Acaryochloris sp. CCMEE 5410: one gene and its partner. The protein of the gene in region 2 binds, or shares a complex with, the protein of the main gene of each other region. Links are inferred from orthologs where the notes say so. Each region holds a gene or a part of one and is shown on either strand. Other genes may lie near its edges.

Region 1 (10,299 bases), on a different replicon or contig from region 2:
CCTGACAGAAGTATCTCAAAGCCTTTATTTTCATAGTCTTTGAGAAAAGAGTGGAGCGACATGTGAAGCTAGATTTAAGCACAAATCAGCGTTACTCAAATGTCAGGCTCCACCCAAATTTATCGTCAACTGTTCTCCTTTTTACGTCAACACAGCCATTATCGAGATTTGCGTCATCTCATGACCCTGGGATGGATGGTGAGCGCCTTAATCTGCAGTGAACGATTATGCTTATCTGCTTGGGAATCCTATGTCCCCTGCCGAGCAAAAAAAGCCCAAAGTGTCGAGCGTCGCTGGCAACGCTTTCTGTGCAATCCGCTCATTGATGTCCACAAACTGTATGTCCCTTTGGTCCTTCTAGCGCTTAAGAACTGGCGAACCCATCGCCTTTACCTAGCGATGGATACCACGGTTTTATGGAATGAATACTGCATGATTCATGTATCCGTTGTCTGCTGTGGCAGAGCAGTACCGTTGTTATGGAAAGTATTAGAGCACAAGAGTGCGGCGGTTGCTTTGAGGAATATCAACCGCTATTGCGTCAGGCCCGTTGGTTATTACGGCAGCATCCAGATGTCATGTTGTTAGCAGATCGTGGGTTCGCGAACCATCAACTGATGAGCTGGTTACAGCAGAGCCGTTGGCATTACTGTCTGCGTATCCCATGTGATGTCCTTCTCCATGGCCCCGTCAATGTCCAAGAGAAGTCCGTAGGTTATGGCCATCCAAAGGAGAAGCTCTCCTCTACCGTAATGTCGGGCTTTGGGATGATGGCCTCTATCGGTGCAATTTGGTACTGGCGAATATCCGAGGCGTAAAAGAACCATGGGCAGTGATTACAGATGAATCACCCTCGTTACAAACCTTGTGGCAATACGCCTTGAGGTTTCGGGTGGAAGAATTATTCCTCGATAGTAAATCTGGTGTGTTTGAGCTTGAAGAGTCGAAAATTCGCTGTGCTGATGCTCTGGAGAGGCTGTACCTGATTGCTGCTGTGGCACTGCTATACAGCACGACTCAGGGGATGGCTGTTCATATTAAAGGGCTACGCCAACAGGTTGATCCCCATTGGCACAGAGGCATTAGCTATCTCAAGATTGGAGCTATCTCAAGATTGGATTGCGGTGGCTCAAGGGGGTGGTCCATAAAGGACGGGAGTTGTTGATGCCAGTCCCCTTATTCACCAAGGATCCGCAACCGTATTTTGCCTCTAAAAAAGCTCAAAAGAAACACTACAACAAAATCTGGTTCTCTCGTATCCGCTCTCTACAGTGCAAAGCTTTATGAGCTATGGAATACAAAGATCTGTCAGGCAGTCAGGGCGAAGAAGACAAGAATTTCGTCGGGTTCGTTGGCGTTGGCATAAAAAATGGGTATGTTTTCGACGCCCAATTGTTACCTACCGCCATGGACGTAAGATAGTGAAGTTTAAGCGTCATTGTCGCTGGAAAAGATATCGAGTAAGGCATTTCGAAATTGATGCTAATTGATAATAACCCAACTCGTAGGCCAGAAAAGCATCAATAATGTCATCGTTTAAATATACCTAAACGGCTCAAGGAAAATGAAATTTCCTTGAGCCGTCAATAAGGCTTAGCACTGCACTATCCTTTGATAGTGTTTCAACAGCGCTAGGTGCTGGTTAAAGCGCTTTTAGGAATTTCAAGACAGTTTCGACTAGTACTGAATCGCCCAGCCGAAACCCCATCGGTGTCAAATGCTCGCCAGGTAATTCAGCCATCTGGGCAGGCTTGTGGGGTAAATTCTGTTTCAACCAATCTACAGTATCTTCAGCAATTTTATCTTTCGTAAATGAGATTAAACCCATCAGTCCAAATAACTGACTTCCCTTAATAAGGCAATGAGTCTCTTCCACACTAGGTTTAACATCTAACCCCAGTCGTTTCACAAAATCTGCGACTGCCTTAACAGGTATCGCACTTTCAATGCCTGTAATAGCTGGAGCCATCAATATAGAAGGCTGATTCAAGAGAGAAATATCTTTGAAATCAACTCCTTTTAGGCGATCTTCAAGTTCCTGATACTGATCGAGACCAACACAGTTTCCTAAAATCTCTTTTTCAGACTTGGTTTCTAGATCCGTTAGTAATTCAAGTAAAGCTATATATTTATTTCCTAAACTATGTCCTAACCAGAAATAATTCTTAGTTGCTGATTTGGGATTCTCTTCATAGATTTTATAATCATAGTTCCGCCGTTTTGCCTCTTCTAGAATAGCTAGACGGAGGGCTCTTTGCTCACGAACTAGTCCAATGGCGACAGACCAGTGGCGAAATGTAAATCGATAGGGCAAAGCAATAATCGTATATCCCTGGTCATAGATCTTTTGTAGGAGAAATCGGTAGAAGATGGTGGGGAATGAGCCAAAAAAAGCGCCTCCAATAAATTGAACAACCCCAACAGGCCTTGGATGGATCGCAACCCAACTAAATTGCAATGGTAAAAATTTAAATGTTGATTGCATGAAAACCCTCATCAAATTTGATTTTCAGGACAGCCAACAGGTAATCAAACCTATTAGCTCAAACCTCAAGCCCCACCTTCCCCACAACGGCAAAAAGAATTCCCTCTCCTTAGAATTTAAATTTATTGTTAAGCCATGGAACTACTACCAGTAGTATGGATGAAGTTTTTGGCTATTTTGACCAGAATGTGGATTAGATAATGGGTGGTTTCATAAGCTACATCAGCAATGAATCTAATTTTTATGCAAAAAATTAGTTTAAGAATAAAGCTTGAAATTATTTTCTAATATCAAATATCGTTGTATTCATAATTTTAATTACATATTATCTAGAGAATAGTTGCAATTAAGAAGTACCATTAAATATTTGAACGCTAGCATCACCTTAATGCTATATATCGCAACAATTTCCCAATCCTATACTCCACTTAGAAGCAAAATCACCCAATATCGATGAGGAGTCAGATCCTGGTGTAGGAATTCATTCGATTCAGAATCCTGACAATAATTTGTAGAATTTATCAGAGCTTAAACATATTTCCTGAAAGAGTGATCTATCATCTGACAGGAAAATCTTCCAGATTGACCCAAATCCTCACTATTGCAAGGATTAAGCCTTTATGATTGCAACTGCACCATTGCCCCATTCACAACAAGATAATCTTCAGTCTCTGTTACCCAATCTTGCGGGACGGGAATCAGAACTAGCAGCCCTAGTCAACCATTCTGATCCAATTTACTTACCCACAACCGATTTACGGTTTGAGAACATCTACTCCAGTTTTGCTTGTGCCCTCCATATGCATCAGCCCACTATCCCAGCGGGCTCACAAGGAGCGCTCATCAGCAATCTGCAGCATATGTTTGAGAACCCTGGTGATGGCGATAACCATAACGCTGAAGTGTTTGCCTGGTGTTACAGCCGCATGGGTGATTTCATCCCTGAATTGGTGAGTGCGGGTTGTTCCCCACGAATCATGCTGGATTACTCCGGCAACCTCCTGTGGGGACTCCAACAGATGGGACGAGACGATATTCTGGATAACCTGAAAAAGCTGACTTGCAATCCGCAGTATCAACCCTATGTTGAATGGTTGGGAACCATGTGGAGTCATGCTGTCGCTCCTTCCACGCCAATCCCCGATTTGAAATTGCAAATTCAAGCCTGGCAGCAGTATTTTGCCAGCCTATTTGGAGATGAGGCCCTCAAACGGGTCAAGGGATTTTCTCCCCCGGAGATGCATCTTCCCAACCATCCTGATACCCTTTTTGAATACATTAAAGCCCTAAAGGAATGTGGCTATCGTTGGTTGATGGTGCAAGAGCATTCCGTTGAGCGATTAGACGGATCCGGCTTATGGCATGACGATAAGTACATCCCTAATCAGCTCGTGGCTCGCAATTCAAAAGGCGAGACCATCAGCATCACTGCTTTGATCAAAACTCAAGGATCTGATACGAAGTTGGTTGCCCAAATGCAGCCTTACCACGAGGCTAAAGGTCGGGGACGCCAAGAGATTGGAGGCATCTCAGTGCCCTCCTGCGTAACCCAAATCGCCGATGGTGAGAATGGGGGCGTGATGATGAATGAATTCGCCCGGGACTACCAACCCGTTTGGCATGAGCTGAAAGATCAAGGGGCTGGGGTCGCTGGCATCCATGGTACGGAGTATTTAGAGCTATTGGATGCCGCGGGTGTGAATCCAGACGATTACCCCACTTGCCAGGCTGTAGGCCAACATAAAATCTGGAATAAGATTGGAACCGATGCGGTTAGCCCGGAGAAGGTTGAAACTGCGATTAAAGAGCTACAAGCTACCGATCATCAATTCCATATGGATGGGGCCTCTTGGACGGATGACTTGAGCTGGGTGAAGGGGTATGAGAATGTTCTCGAACCCATGAACCAGTTGAGCGCCCTGTTTCACCAGAAATATGATCCCCTCGTTCAAGCAGATCCAAGTACGACTCAACGGGCCGATTATCAGGAAGCTTTACTCTATGTTCTCCTAGTAGAGACGAGTTGTTTCCGATATTGGGGGCAAGGGACTTGGACAGACTATGCCCGTGAACTATTTCGACGAGGAGAAAATTTACTGAAGTAGGAATTTTTCCCTTTCGACCATTAAGGCCGGACTAGCTCTATTAAGCACCAGTCCGGCCTTGATTTTTATGTTGAGAAGGCTCGGGTTAGTACATGTTGTCAATCAATGCGCTGGAAAGGGTATTTGCGCCTCTTCCATAGCCGCTGACCATCACAGTGACACGCTTATTGGCACGATATCGTTTGGCAAACTGAGAGCAATCGATAATGGCAGAATAATCTTCATTGTCAGCAAAGATAAACGGGGTATTGTTGATATTCACTTCTGGCCTCCGGACATTGAGACCTTCTCGTCTCAGGGAAACAGAAGCCCTGCGCATACAATCCCGCTGATTGAGTCGGACCGTACCGTAGCGATAAAAGAGGGCAGGGCCAGCAAATGCACCAAAGGTGCTGATCGCTTGAATACCTACGGCTACAGATGCCATTACCAGTGCTTTTGCAGAAATCTTATTGAACTTAGACATGATGTAATACTCCTTTCTGTGACTCAAGCAGAAAGCGTGAATCCTCTATGTAGGGGCTGTTTTACCTGCTTTGATATGAGTCCTTGGTTATTTATAATTTAGGCGGAGGAAATGGGACTGAACGTGACAGTTGTCACGGGGGGGTATTGTTCTATATCATGCTGCTGCCGTAGTTCGAAAAATTCGGCATTATAAAGAGGCAGTCACCTCTTCGCCCCAATGACAGCTTTTGACCTCCATGCTCCTTTTGTCCCTAAAGGTGATCAACCCCAAGCTATTGAGAAACTGACAACGCACCTTCAGTCCGGCCATTCCAGGCAAACGTTGCTGGGTGCGACGGGGACGGGTAAAACCTTCACCATGGCAAAAGTGATTGAAGAGATTGGTAAACCCACGCTAATCTTGGCCCATAACAAAACCCTAGCTGCACAGCTATGCAACGAAATTCGTTCGTTTTTCCCCAACAATGCCGTTGAGTATTTCATCAGCTATTACGACTATTACCAGCCTGAAGCCTATATTCCAGTTACAGATACCTTTATTGAAAAGACGGCTTCTATCAATGAAGAAATTGATATGCTGCGGCATTCGGCAACAAGATCACTCTTTGAACGCCAGGATGTCATTGTCGTGGCATCGATCAGCTGTATTTACGGATTGGGGATTCCTGCTGAGTATCTTAAGGCCTCAATCCCCCTTAAGGTTGGAGCAGAAGTTGATCAGCGACAGTTATTGCGAAGTCTGGCAGCCGTGCAATATACCCGCAATGATGTGGACTTAGGGCGAGGGCGATTTCGTGTCAAAGGAGATGTTCTGGAAATTGGTCCAGCCTATGAAGACCGGATTATTCGGGTAGAGTTTTTTGGGGATGAGATCGATGCCATTCGCTATGTCGATCCCGTTACGGGGTCAACGTTACAGAGTTTGGAAGGACTAAATGTCTATCCTGCACGCCACTTTGTAACACCGACAGAGCGATTGGAGATGGCCGTTGAAGCCATTGACGCGGAGAGAACAGCCCAAGTTGAGCACCTAGAAGAAACGGGGAAACTGTTGGAAGCTCAGCGATTGAATCAGCGCACTCGATACGATTTGGAAATGTTACGAGAGGTGGGCTATTGCAACGGCGTAGAGAATTATTCCCGTCATCTGGCGGGTCGGCAGGCAGGAGAACCGCCAGAATGCCTGGTAGATTATTTCCCCAAGGACTGGTTATTAATTGTGGATGAGTCCCATGTGACTGTACCGCAAATTCGGGGTATGTATAACGGTGATCAAGCCCGTAAAAAGGTTTTGATTGATCACGGTTTTCGGCTCCCCAGTGCAGCAGATAATCGTCCCCTCAAGTCTGAGGAATTTTGGCAGAAAGTGGGGCAGTGTGTATTTGTATCGGCGACTCCCGGCCTTTGGGAAATCGAGTTATCAGAGAATCGCGTGGTTGAACAAGTGATTCGACCCACTGGCGTTGTCGATCCAGAAATTTTTGTGCGCCCAACAACAGGCCAAGTGGACGATTTATTGGCTGAAATTCAGGAGCGGGTGGGGCGACAAGAACGGACGTTAATTACGACTCTAACGAAACGGATGGCGGAGGACCTGACGGAGTACTTTGAAGAGCGGGGGGTACGCGTTCGCTATTTGCACTCAGAAATTAATGCCATTCAACGCATTGAAATTTTAAGGGATCTACGGGAGGGCGTGTTTGATGTCCTCATTGGGGTCAATTTATTGCGAGAGGGATTAGACCTACCTGAAGTTTCTCTAGTGGCGATCTTGGATGCAGACAAGGAAGGGTTTCTCAGAGCTGAACGCTCATTGATTCAAACCATTGGCCGGGCTGCACGACATGTCCGGGGCCAAGCTATTCTCTATGCCGATAATCTAACGGATAGTATGGAGAAGGCGATTTCCGAAACTGAACGGCGACGTAAGATTCAGCTCGCCTACAATAAAAAACATGGCATCACTCCTCAACCGGTCAAAAAAGGATCTGACAATGCGATTTTGGCCTTTCTGGAAGTCTCCCGCCGTCTCAATACCCAGGAACTCGAAGATGCCTATGAACAAGTGGATGATTTACCCTTGGAAAGCGTGCCAGAGTTGATCACCCAGTTGGAAGCACAGATGAAAGAAGCTGCGAAAAATCTGGAGTTTGAGGAGGCCGCAAAATATCGCGATCGCATCAAGAATCTAAGATCTAAACTCCTCGGTCAACAGTCCCCTTGATCAGATTGCCACTTCTTTGGGAAAGATCGCCTTAGGTCTAAGTCCATCTTCTTTTATCCAGTTCCGATCTGCAAGGAACGCTGGCAATTCATGAAATAATACAAGCAGCCAGAGTAGGTCAAGATTCTTATTTAATTTCGCCATACCTCGTTTTTAGTATCCTTTTCTGCCCTAAAATCTGCGAATTTCAACCAAGTTCCTTCTTTATATCTCTTTATCAGTATCGATATTGGCCAAATTTCCAAGCCGATCATGAATTAAGACGATTACTGTGTTATTCGAACAAACCACTGTTGGTGAGTTTTTGCAGCAGACCTTAGTATGTCAAGCGGAAACTCCTATTCAAGACATATTAGATAGACTTCAGCACCAAGGTTCTGTATCTCCCAATGCTCTGTCTGAGGATGAGGCTAGTGATGGGGGCAATCTATCCCAATTAGTGGTGGTTAATGCACAGCAGCAACCTATTAGCCTTGTGCCTTTATCGCAATTTATCCATTTGTTTATTGCTGAACAACAGTCTGCCGAAGCGGTTTTGCCTCAGCAACCCATTGGAGAATGGGGCGATTTGCATAATCACCCCTTACAGCAGGTGGCAGCTACAAGCTCTCTCAAGCAATTTTGGCAGTATTTACAAACCTTTTCCCAAGATCTCAGCTTGTCTTGGGCAATTGTTGAGGATGGAACCGGCAAATATTTGGGGTTATTGGATACCCCTAAGCTCGTGCAGTTCTTGGCCCATCATGCTCCCTTGAGCGTTGCAATTAAGTTTTCCTCGGATCTGAAAAGTTCAGTTTCGCCAGCTTTAGCGTTATCCGATACACCACCGGCATCACCAGAGTCATCAGCCTCTCAAGATCCAATATCCACTGCTGCTCCCTTGAGTGCGGAACTATTGGCTGAAATTAGCCATGAACTTAAATCTCCTTTGACGGCAATTCTGAGTTTGTCTAATGTTCTCAGTCATCAGGGCATTCAAAATTTATCGGAGCGGCAATTGCAATATGTGCAGTTGATTCATCAGAAAAGTCAGCATCTGATGGGCATCCTCAATACGCTGTTGGACTTAACTCAACTGCCAGGCCAAGTCCAACCTGAAGCCCAGACTGATGTTCGCCTTGATTTGCTCTGTGATGATGCGATCTCACAAGCGAAACGATACTATCAACTGGAAGAAGGCACAGCTAATCAGGCTTCTCTCATCATTCATCGGCATCCCCAGGGCGTCCTTGGCTCAATCACCAGTGATGAGCTGAAATTACGTCAAATCCTGATACATCTTTTGCACAATGCTTTAGGGGCAACTCAGGGGCAGTCCCCCATCGCTTTGAGAGTTGAGCAGTGGCAAGGGTGGACTATTTTTACCATTTCTGATCAGGGCGTTTCGATTCCCCACCGACAGCAACCCCTCATTTTTCAACTCCCCCAAACTTGGACGATTCCTGACCAGGATTTTCTGGGTAAAACAGGACTAGGGTTGGTGCTGGCCCAACGTATAGCAGAAAAGATGTCAGGGGATATTTCCTTTATCTCTGGACCGACGCTGGGAAACGCTTTCTCACTGTATGTGTCTCCAGAACCCCTGCGAAGACGGCAAACTAAAATTACTCAAAGCTTAGTTCTTCTGGTTGCCACAAACCCTAGTTTGATTGAACAAGTCAATCAGTATTTATCGAAGCAATCTCTAAAGGTTGTCGTGGCCCGTTCAGAGTTAGAAGTCGCTCAGAAAATCATCCTATTCAAACCTCAAGCCGTTATTCTACAAACGCTGCTTACCACTGGCTCAGGATGGGATATCCTTTCAATTCTCCAACAGCGAGACAGAGATTGCCCCATCCTATTAATTGGAAGCACCGCAGACTGTCAACAAATTACTGAATTTGGAGTAGATGGTTGCTTAACCTTACACGAGCTGCAACCCGGTCTAGCACAATGGTTAGAGAAGTGCTTAAAATCCAAGATTCCTACCCATGGATCGGCCCCTAAGCCGAAAAACCTCAAACCATCCAACTCCCCAATAGCGCAAAAATTAACCGTTCTCCATTTAGACAGCAATCAAGATCAATCCGGCAACGCATTACCCATTAATATCAGCCAATCCCTATATAACCATCAGTGGCGAGTAATATCGACCACAACGTTGGATGAAGCTGAGTTATTAGTAGATATTTGGAAACCTGATGTTATTCTCTATACCGATGATGATTCTGCTCTGTTCTTGGATATGACAGCAGACTCTCCCTTAATCTCCTTCCCTTTTGTTATTCTTCACCCTCAGGTCCAGGAGATCGCCCTTGAGCGGGGAGATCTAGAAGTCTTTTCCCACGCTAGCCAAACCAAACTGACTTCCAGTACTGAACTTTCAGAAGTCTCATCACTGTTACACATACTCAACAACTCCACTGCAGCAGAATAGGGGACATACGATACTTTGAGGCCAGCCCCTGGGATTACTGGAAGCTTTCTGGAGATTCAGAGGGAGGCGGTGTGGAAAAATCAGGCTGAGCAAAGGGGTCGAAAGGGGATGGCTCTGGGCTGGGAGCCAGGCTATCAGGATAGGATTCTATTGGCGTTTGTAGGGCAGGATCCGGGTCTAAGGGATCGGCGGGGACAGGGCTAAGAGGGACAGGTTTCTGGAGGGTAGGATCTGGCCCAATATCACCCTGCTCAAACCGAGGATCAACCGTCGGTTCTTCTAGGGGCGAGGGGACGGGAGACTCAAGGGGTGTTTCCGTCGGAGTCGGCAGCGTTTCTAATTGCCTTCTGGTTGTTCCTGGCTTTGGTAAAAAATCTTCATTCTGGACTGGGGGGGCCTTTGCAGGCACTTGTGGGTTCGTAAACTGATTCTGGTAATGAAACCGGAGCAACAGACCAAAGGCAATTCCTACAACCCCTGAAAGCACGGAACAAATGATTAGTACTCGGTAGGGAAATCTAGGAGGCACGGAATAGGGCTGAAGGCGAGTGGTTGACACAGTCTGACTGGGCTCCTGGCGAGGGACTGTTGATGCTGTAGG
Region 2 (10,428 bases):
AGTTGAGCCTCTAGCTCCTGATAAGCTTTGTTGCCCATGACTTGCACCCAATTCCACAAGCTTGATGAACTGACGGATAAACCACTCCACTGACTCAGCATCCAACTGGCCAGTTCATAGGGCATAAATAGACTTAACAAGCAGCCTAGACGCACCAGTTCTTTACTGCTGTGCTGGTAAGAGGTAATCCCAATGGATTGGTCCAGAGGAGCTGATAGACTACCTGGACACCCTTTTGGACAACGACCCACCCGTCGCTTTCAGTAAATATTTCCCACCAGTGTCTGCATCTGACGAGATTCCCATCCCTTCGAGTGCAAGCGGGTTCCGCAGGTGCTACACCTAGGCCATTCAAATACTGTTTTGCTCGCCGTGAGAGTTCATCCTCCAGAAGCCATCGAGCCAAATACAAACCCATTTGCAGAACGATATAAACCATCTGACTCAGGCTGGGTGATTCTTTGAGTGCTTCGACCTGTTCTAGAAATTCGTGATGCTCTAGTACGGTTGGCAATTGCGATGTTAGGCTCATGACAAGTTTTTGATTCGGGTACAGGATCTATTGTCCTTGACCCGTTTTTCTTTGAGCCATACATCCCCGATTCTGTGCTTACGCCCCAGATTCATGTTTTCTCCCAATGTTGGCATGGACAATCCTACCGTCAAATCGCTGATAGCACTGGCTATGAAGTCGGTTATATCAAAAAGGTGGGTTCTCATTTATGGCAGAAGCTATCTAATGTTTTAAACACAAAAGTATCTAAAAATAACTTCAAAATTGCACTCAGTGAATATATTGGGTTACATCCATTACCCAACTTTGTTCTGTCCCCTAACACCAGTAATGAGGAATGTGTATATCAAGATTGGGGAGAGGCAGTAAATGTATCTTCCTTTTGGGGGCGGTCAACAGAATTAGCCACACTTCAGGAATGGATATTAGGTGATCAATGTAGCTTGATTACCCTGTTAGGAATTGGAGGGGTCGGTAAAACAGCACTCTCCGTGAAGTTAGCCCAACAGCTCCAAAGTCAGTTTGCCTATGTACTCTGGCGAAGCCTCAAGAATATGCCCCCGGTGATGGAGTTACTAGCAGACTTAATCCTCAACTTATGCAATCAAAGCTTACCTAAATTACCCAACACACCATCTCAACGAATTTCAGTTCTTATTCAGTATTTACAGCAACAGCGATGTCTAATCGTTTTAGACAATGTTGAAAGTTTATTTCAGAGTGGTCAATTTGGGCGTTATCAACCCATGTATGAAGAGTATGGTGAACTTCTCCAACGAATTGGTGAGGTTGCCCATAACAGTTGTCTGGTTTTGACCAGTCGCGAATTGCCAGAAGAAGTTGCCATCCAAATGGGGACACATTTACCCGTCCGTGTCTTTAAGTTAGAAGGATTAGGCACTACGGCTGCCTACGAAATTCTCAAGAGTAAAGGGCTATCAGGTTCAGCCTCAGAAACAACCTCGCTGATCGAGGCTTATCAAGGTAATCCTCTAGCGTTAAAGATTGCCGCTACATCCATTCAGGATGTGTTTTCAGGGAATGTGACTGAGTTTATTCAGCAAGGGACGATGGCTTTCAATGGGATTCGTCGGCTGTTGGATCAACAGTTTGAGCGATTATCTGCGCTAGAACGACAAGTGATGACCTGGTTGGCTATTTATCGTGAACCTGCCACTATCCAACAACTCGCTAGTGATGTTATCAGTTTGCCTTCCTTTACGACCTTGCTTGAAGCTCTGGAGTTTCTGGGTCGTCGCTCGCTGATCGAAAAAGTCTTACCGAACGAGACCCGTCCAGCTGGTTTTACATTGCAACCCGTGGTCATGGAATACGTAACCGAGAATTTAATTTCTCATGTAAGTCATGAACTCGTTGGGGATCAAATGGATGATCTGCATCAATATCCGTTGGTCCTGGTGCAATCCAAAGATTATTTACGAGAAGCTCAAATTCGACTGATTCTTAAGCCTATTTTTCGTCATCTCTTAGAAACCTATCCCAACCAAGGCCAGCTAGAACAACATCTCAAACACCTTTTAAATAGTCTGCAAACTCATGCTCAAAATAGACTCACCTATGCGGTAGGGAATATTTTGAATCTACTGCGACTTTGTCAGGCAGATTTTTGCAACTTAGATTTATCTCACTTAACGATCCAGCAGGCAGATCTACGAGAAGTCAAACTCCACCAAGTCAATTTTGCCCATGCCAACTTAGAATCAACCCTATTTTCTGAAACCCTAGGCAGTATCTTTAGTCTTGCCTATAGTCCCAATGGAAGTTGTTTGGCCGTTGCTGATACTGGGAACATCAAACTCTATGATTTCCTGCGATACCAGCATCAGCAGACCTTATCCAGTCACAAGGTGCTGATCTTATCTATCACCTTTAGCGATGATGGTTGTTTAATTGCAAGCTGTAGTGTTGACCACACCATTAAGGTTTGGAATGTTAAGTCAGGAAGTTGCATCCAGACTTTGAAAGGGCATACGGGGGCAGTGATGTCGGTGGCCTTTCAGCCTCAAACTGGGGCTGACCCAGATTATATTTTGGCCAGTGCTAGCCAAGATGGCAGTGTCAAGATCTGGAATATCAGCACTCAAGCCTGCATTCAAAGTTTGAATGCAGAAGGACAGTCCGCTCGATCCGTGACCTTCAATTCCAGTGGCGATCAATTGGCGATTGGCTATCTTGATGGTCAGGTCAGTCTTTGGCATATGTCATCCAATCGCAGACAGTGTCTGCCCCCAGACGTCACTAGTCAAGAATCTCCCCTTGCGTTTAGTCCCGATGATCGACAATTAGCTGTGGGCTATAGTGATGGGCAAATTCAGCTCTGGGATGTGTATCAAGCAAAACGGATCAGAATCCTCCAGGGCCACACAACCCAAATCTTCTCGGTGGCCTTTAGCACTGATGGCCAATTATTGGCAAGTAGTTCCGGCGACAATACCGTCAGAATTTGGGATCTGCCAACAGGTCAGTGCTTGAAATGCTTGCAAGGCCATACATCACGGGTGTCTACGGTGGCGTTCCATCCAGACAATCTGTGCCTGGCGAGTGGAAGTGAAGACTCAACGGTGCGGGTATGGGATGTGCAAACGGGACAACTGCTGAAGTGTCTGAATGGATATAACGATTATGTGTGGTCAGTGGCTCATAGTCCAACCCACACGATAGTTGCGAGTGGGAGTAATGATCGGGGGGTACGACTTTGGAATACCCAATCGGGTCAAGGTGTGCAAAATCTGGAAGGCCATTCTGGTCGGGTAAGATCAGTGGCCTACAGTGCCGATGGTCAAGTGTTGGTGAGTGCAACCTATTCTTATGAGATCAAGGTTTGGGATTCTACGAATGGGATTTGCCTAAATACCTTTCGAATGCCAGGCGAATGGTGCTGGGATATAGCGCTAAGACCCGATGGAGACGTATTAGCTGTTTCTGGTGGAGACAACAATGTCCATCTATGGAATGTTCATACTGGGGAATTGCTGAATACCCTGGTGGGAGAAGAACATTATGCGCTGGGTTTGGCCTATAGTCCTTCGGGGCAATACCTGGCTACGTCAAGATTGAATAGTGTCCAGATTTGGGATCTGGCCTCAGGCGCTTGCGTTCAAACCCTGAGTGATGAAGATTGGATCTGGTCCGTTGCCTTCCATCCCCAGGAGTCTTTACTGGTGACGGGGGGTAATGACGGAAGCGTCAAACTTTGGGATCTGGAGCAAGGTAAATGTCTCTGCCATATGAATGAGCATGCGGCCATTGTCTTGTCTGTAATTTTTAGTGCTGATGGTCAGGCTATCGCAAGTGGGAGCTTTGATCGCACAGTTCGCATTTGGGAAGCACAGACAGGGGAATGCATCCAAGTGCTGGGAGGTCATTCTGACGGTATCTTCTCAGTTTCTTTTGCAGCCGAAGGCAATATCATCACCAGTGGCGGAATGGACGAAACGGTCCGAGTCTGGAATGTGCACACTGGAACATGCTTGCACACCCTGCAGCCCCCGAAATTGTATGAAGGCATGAACATTTCAGGGGCCACTGGATTAACTGACGCTGAACGACAGACGCTCAAGATTTTAGGTGCGGTAGAACGCTAGCCCAAACAGCATTGGCAGGAAAGAACCGTTTCAACTGAAAAAGGCCTGCATTCTGAATCAACACCAGCGTTATGCCGTAGCCAATAGATTCTGATAGGCCGTCTCGATCAGCTCACAGTCGGTAGAGACGGCCTGCTCTAAATTCTCTAAGCGAGCAACTTCCGTTTGGCGATCGATCTCTCGTGAGTTTTTCTGCTCTAGGAGGTTGTCTAACTCTTGTTTGCGAGACTGGATATCCTCTTGCAAGCGCTGCATCACCTCTTGGTTGTAGGCATCAAAACAGTCTTGGACCGAGCTATAAATGGGCTGGTATTTTTCCTGGGCAATTTGGGGTAGACATTTCACAAACTCTTCTTTCGTCGCCTTGGTCAATTGTTTGCGGGCATGATCCGCTTGCAACGCCCCAATGCCTAATCCCACCAATGCAAAAGTAATCGGCCCCAACATAATGCCAAAGACGGATGAAGCAATCAGGGCAATGCCAGCAGAGGTGAAGAAGTTGAGCATAATGCTCTGGAAGTCAAACCCCGTAACGGCCATTGCCGCCCCGCCGATATTGCCAGAGGCGAGGGAGAATAAACCCATTGCCCATTTAGCCCATCCAGGTACGTTATCATTGGACTGACGTTTGGGACCGCGAGCATTCATATTTTGCCCCGTCAATTTTTCGGTAATTCGGTCGGTAATTCTGGCATAAGAGTTACCGTATTGCTCAGCACTTTTAGACAGTTCTTCGAAGGCATCTTTTAAGTCCCGCTCGGCGCGGATGCTCCAAGCAAAGAACTTATCATTGACATACTGCTGAAAGGCTTGTTGAAAAGCAGCGTTAAAGGCTTCCCGGCGTCCTTGACTAAATAGATCCAGCAACTCTAGATCAGGGGGTTGATATTTGAGGAAGTCTTGATCAAAGGTTGCCTCTAAATCGAATATATAGGTGCGAAATGAATCGGCAATCGAACGCGATCGCTGATCTCGCATCCGATGAATATCTTCTCTAAAGTTCTCACCAATTTCTTTCAAATCCTCAAATTCCGGCTCGACGGACTCAATGCGTTGCTCTAATTCCTGAACGCTCTGATCTAACAGGGGAATCCGTCGATTTGTGGCATCATGAACTCGGTTGAGAGCTTGTCGAGCCAAGGTTCGGGCTTGCCGCAATTCTGCGATCGCGCGCTCCTGAGTCAGGAACGTATTCAGTGAGGCCAAAAAGTCGGGAAATCCGGTGCCCTCTAAGTTAGCATCCGTATCTTTCACTCGCTTGCGGAGAGCCTGCAAGGCTGAAACGGGAAATACCCGCTCTTCATAGAGGTCATAGCCATCGACTTGGCAGTATTCTGCCAGGTTGGCATGAAAGACTTTATGGAGTTTGCGGGTAGCATCTTCCAATTCGTCTGGATCATCGGGGTCAATCAGACTTTCCTTAATTTGGTCCCAAGCATTAATCAAAAAGAAGATCGACAATCCCCGATCTTTAATATAGTTCTCGAGGTAGCGACGTTCAGCCAGGGTGCAAGGCTGAGTGGCTCGCAGTACAAACAGAATGGCATGACAGTTTTGGATAAAACCTAGGGAGAGATCGTTTCTGGCTTCCGTATCGTTTAAGCCTGGGCTATCGACAATCTCAACCCCTTTCTCTAACAACGGCAGCGGATACTCGACCACGGCATGGCTCACATCTGGGAAGGCAATCTGCTTTTGTTCTTCTAGCTGCTTTGCTTCTTCTGGGTCAATGGTGTAGCGGTCTTTGAAGCTAGCAAAGTCAATTTGTTCGGGGGATTTACCATCATTGAAGTGGACGGTTACAGTTTTATCGGGACCATATCGCAAGATGGTCAGCAGGGCTGTACAGGGATTGACGTCACTGGGCAGTAAGTTTTCTCCAATCAAAGCGTTGAGGAAGGTGCTTTTCCCTCGCTTCATATCTCCTAGAACCATCAACCGGAAAACTCCCTGCTTTAAGTTGCGGCAGGCGACACTCACGTCTTCAATTTCTTGTTGAAGCTGCAATGATCCAGAGGCGGATTCTCCAGCCCGTTCAGCATCTTCTAAGGTTTCGGCAATGCTGGATAGGTGGGAGGCAATTTCCTGGCGGATTTGAGAAATTCGATCTAAATCTTCCAGGAAGCTAGCGGTTTCAACGGAATTACTCATAGTGGAGGAAGGTAAGGCTGCTTTTCCAGCATACCCATCTGCACTTTTAAATCCACCGATAAGCCTGAGAGAGTCTGCCAACCCTTCACTAGGCAGACTCAAGCGATAGATGCCCTTGACTCAGGCTTTGAAGAATCTGATCAGGGTGCTCCAGTAAAAAATTAGGGGTTTTCTCCGCAAGAACTGTTCGGTCATTAAACCCCCAACAAACGGCAATACTAGTTAAACCAACCTGTTTAGCTGCCTTCACATCATTAATTTCATCACCCACATAAACCAATTCTTTAGGGTCAGTGGCCTTGAGTCTAGCCAATTTTTTTAGCGTCCGTCTCTTCCCCGATAGAATCTGACCACCATAAATAAATTCAAAGAGATGATCGATAGCATATTTCTGAAGAACATACTCAACATTCCTGCGAGAATTAGCAGTAACAATCCCTAAACGATAACCTTCAGACTTCAAATTATGGAGGGCGGTTTCGATGCCTTCGACTAACGATAAATCGTCAATACTATGAGTCAGCTCCTGCCGAAAACGCTGCAAATAGCAAAGGGATCTCCATTTGGGAATCCCTAATTCTTGAGCAATTTCTTGAATCCCTAACTTCCGCATTAGCTCGATTTGAACCGGAGATAGAGGTTCATATCGAAAATCTCTAGCTAGGCGATTGGTGGCTTCGATAAATATGCCAAGGGAATCGGCAAGGGTGCCGTCAAAATCAAAAACGATCAAGCGCATACTTCGTTATGTTCGTATCTCCATAACTTGAATTTCGATTTCATTCCACCCGATCCAATACCGTGATATTCGGGTCAATAATCTTTTTGCCAATCCCTGGAAATTTAACTGCTAAGCAGATTTTATTCCCACCTCCAAAAATATGGGTCACCTCCCCTAGTCCAAACCCGCGATGAACAAGCCGATCACCGACCGCCCAATCCATGGCATGGGTATTGGGCATCTTTTTCTTTTTAGTCCCTGGGCCCATTGCAGAATGGGGCGACTCAGACGGGATGGCCGATAAAGAATTAGTCTGTAAGAGATCTCGAGGCAGCTCTGATAGAAACAGTGAAGGCATCGCTGGCTCCCTTGAACCATAGAGTCGTCGCTCTCGTGCGTGAGAAATAAAGAGTCTTTCTTGAGCCCGAGTAACGCCAACATAGCAAAGACGGCGTTCTTCTTCGATAGCCGCAGGATCTTCTAAAGAGCGGAAATTAGGGAACAGTCCTTGTTCTAGGCCAACTAAAAAGACGATGGGAAATTCCAACCCCTTAGCTGCATGCAATGTCATCAGTGACACCGTAGTTTTTTCATCTAAATCATCTAAATCAGAGGCCAAGGCCGTATTAGCGAGAAAAGAAGGGAGAGACTCATCGGTATTCTCTTCTGCATATTGTAAAGCGGCATTTTGCAATTCCTGGACATTGCCAATTCGATCATCCGCTTCATCAGTTCCCTGATTTTTTAAGTCCCGAACATACCCCGAATCTTCTAAGATCCCCTGGATAATATTGGCTGCAGATTGGGTTTCCACCTGCCCTTGCCAATGCCGCATCATTTCCACAAACTGCAAAATTGGCTTGGCGCTACGAGCAGCTAAGGTTTTGACTGCCGTCTCTTCTGTCAGCATTTCCCATAAGGGCACTCCTAGCTCCTGGGCTGCATTCATAAGGCGATCTAAGGTGGTTTTGCCAATCCCTCTGCGGGGTGTATTAATCACCCGTTTGAGGCTGACCGTATCAGCCGGATTAACAATTAAGCGTAAATAGGCAAGAACATCTTTAATTTCCCGGCGATCGTAGAACTTCAGTCCCCCGACCACCGTATAGGGAATACTCCAACGGACTAAGCCCTCTTCAAAAGCCCGAGATTGAGCATTAGTTCGATAGAGAATGGCAAAATCGCCCCAGCTCAGTTCGGGGTGGGATTGCTCTAGAGTCCGAATCTGCTGCACGACAAAATCGGATTCATGCAGCTCGTCATCCGCCCGATAGCAGTAGATGGGTTCTCCCGCACCCCGAGTCGGCTTAAGAATTTTGTCGATGCGTTCTGTATTGTTATCGATGAGTTCATTGGCCACTTGGAGGATGTTTTCGGTAGACCGATAGTTCTCCTCTAGCTTCACCATCGTCCGCGTGTCATCATCCGGCAGGCCATCGCCAAAATCCTGCTGAAATCCCATCAGGATTTTGAAATCTGCTGCCCGAAAGGAGTAAATGGACTGATCAGCATCACCCACTACAAAGATAGAGCGATGCTCCCAATCCTTAAAGTTGCGGGTATCGGTGCCGTTGGTCGCTAGTAACCGCAGCAAATCATACTGGGTGCGGTTAGTATCCTGGTATTCGTCCACCAGCATATGGCGAAACTGCTGGTGCCAATAGCCCAGAACTTGGCCGTTCTGTTTTAGCAGCTGCACCAGCACCCGAATCAGATCATCAAAGTCCAGGCCGTTATTGGCAGCTAGGGAATCTTGATATTTGCTGTAGACCTGGGCTACCACGCGACCGCGAAAATCCTGTTGATTGGCTTCTAGCTCTTGGGGGTTCCAGCCTTGGTTTTTAGCATTACTAATAGCAAAGCGGACGGAACGAGGCTGGAATTTACGGTCGTCGAGATTGAGCTGATTGACCACAATATCTTTGATCAGACTCTGGACATCTGATTCGTCAAAGATAGAGAAATTACGCTGCCATTTACGGCCCTTCTCATCCTGGTACTTCTCAATTTCCATCCGTAACAGGCGGGCACAAAGACTATGGAATGTGCCAATCCAGAGAGGTTTGGTAATGGTTTTGTAGACTTGCGATCGCAACTTTGTCTGCTGCTGAGGTGCTAACAATTCTAGGGCTTTGCCGTGATCCTGCTGGGCCAGCTGTTCCGCAAATAATTTCTCAATCCGCTCCTTCATTTCCCGAGCCGCTTTATTCGTAAAAGTCACAGCCAGAATATTTTCGGGATTAACCTGATGGCGCATCACCAAATTAGAGATGCGATAGGTCAAGGCTCGAGTTTTACCCGATCCAGCCCCCGCTACCACCAACAGCGGACCACAGAAGTGTTCCACTGCCTGTCGCTGGGAAGGATTGAGATGACTTAAAAAGTCAGGAATAGCAGACATAAAAAATCAAGGAGAAGAATTCAGAAGTATCGTCTTTAGCAGAGATGTTATGCCAATGGAATTGAGTATTCGAACAATCTCTGTGCCCACCATACGTGATTCCAATAGAAACGCAAGTTAGAAAAAATTATAAAGTTAGAGAATAAAGGGCAAGAGTAGCGCCTTATCCTACCCACAAAGCCGCGAGAAACAACCAAACCATAGCCAAATCTCTCCTTAACCCTAAGGAATCTCTAGTCGTCCCTTTTTGATGAATTGCTACAAGGCATACCCTCCTCTAGGGCTGTCTAGGACACCCACTGAAGAGATAAGAACACATCATCAACACTCCAGGGAATGATAGATGATTCTTCCTCCAATACCCATGCAGCATTAAGGCAACGGTATAGGCTACTAAACGCCACCGATCTAGCTCAATAACTCAACACTTGAATAACAGGACCGGAACTGGGAAGGTTACCTGAACTAACCGTTAGACCACTCCCACCAGATCGTCGAATGGTAGCCCCTTGCATCAGGGAAAGAAACGCATCCACCGACTGCAGGTCACAGGAACTTTCGTCAGCAGCAGCCGTTTTGTAATGGGTCGGAATCACCATTTTAGGGTTGAGGGCTTGAACCGCAGCCTTTGCCTCTTCTGGGTTATAAGCTTTTGCACTGCCACCCACGGGAATCAGTAGCACATCCGGCCGCCCCATTAGGATCTTCTGGTCTACACTAATGGGAGAGGCAATACCGCCTAAGTGAACCACATTTACCCCCCCTTGAATCCACTTCCAAGCCACATTGGTGCCAAACCGATAGCCGTTGACCCGATCATGGAGCGTCCGTATACCTTGGAACTGCAAACCGTTGGTTTTATAAGCCCCCGGTTCAAACAATAACTTGGGTCTTCCGGGTAAACCTTCAACCACCCCTTCATCCAGCAGTCGGCTACTAATAAGAACAATATTGGCCGACGTTTGGGGTGACGGATATTTAGCCGTACAACCCGCAGGACGGAAAGGATTGACCAATACCTGAATACCGCTGCCTG

The links.
Region 1: the proteins of pcrA (region 2) and uvrB are in contact, whole or in part, in a crystal structure (PDB 7EGT), measured with the Thermus thermophilus proteins. The link is inferred for Acaryochloris sp. CCMEE 5410 from one-to-one orthologs. Residues at the interface, in WP_096412145.1 of Thermus thermophilus: His654, Arg656, Phe657, Gln666, Asp668, Glu669, Lys680, Arg681, Leu682, Ser683, Lys685, Tyr686, Ala687; in WP_096411307.1 of Thermus thermophilus: Glu23, Leu25, Arg26, Asp27, Gly28, Glu29, Arg30, Phe31, Arg55, Glu326, Asp327, Phe328, Glu379, Ser382, Gln383, His398, Gly400, Arg401.

The regions. Positions count from the first base shown.
Region 1 is NZ_AFEJ02000001.1:862,249-872,547, forward strand. Bases 4,903-7,778 are described here. They hold uvrB (excinuclease ABC subunit UvrB), read left to right. Parts: upstream 4,903-5,275; coding sequence 5,276-7,282; downstream 7,283-7,778. Other genes in these bases: ON05_RS03750 (hypothetical protein), read right to left, coding at 4,903-5,056; ON05_RS03760 (hybrid sensor histidine kinase/response regulator), read left to right, coding at 7,554-7,778. Outside these bases: ON05_RS03725 (hypothetical protein), read left to right, coding at 100-588; ON05_RS03730 (hypothetical protein), read left to right, coding at 579-818; ON05_RS03735 (hypothetical protein), read left to right, coding at 833-1,165; ON05_RS03740 (DUF1350 family protein), read right to left, coding at 1,643-2,485; ON05_RS03745 (hypothetical protein), read left to right, coding at 3,106-4,590; more of ON05_RS03750, read right to left, coding at 4,676-4,902; more of ON05_RS03760, read left to right, coding at 7,779-9,698; ON05_RS03765 (serine/threonine-protein kinase), read right to left, coding at 9,733-10,299. UniProt on the Escherichia coli protein: The UvrABC repair system catalyzes the recognition and processing of DNA lesions. A damage recognition complex composed of 2 UvrA and 2 UvrB subunits scans DNA for abnormalities.
Region 2 is NZ_AFEJ02000002.1:1,291,459-1,301,886, forward strand. Bases 6,722-9,726 are described here. They hold pcrA (DNA helicase PcrA), read right to left. Parts: upstream 9,393-9,726; coding sequence 7,050-9,392; downstream 6,722-7,049. Other genes in these bases: ON05_RS26800 (HAD-IA family hydrolase), read right to left, coding at 6,722-7,009. In the rest of the region: ON05_RS26790 (NB-ARC domain-containing protein), read left to right, coding at 607-4,119; ON05_RS26795 (dynamin family protein), read right to left, coding at 4,189-6,270; more of ON05_RS26800, read right to left, coding at 6,359-6,721; ON05_RS26810 (MBL fold metallo-hydrolase), read right to left, coding at 9,806-10,428. UniProt on the Escherichia coli protein: A helicase with DNA-dependent ATPase activity. Unwinds DNA duplexes with 3'-5' polarity. Translocates on single-stranded DNA with 3'-5' polarity. Initiates unwinding more efficiently from a nicked substrate than double-stranded DNA.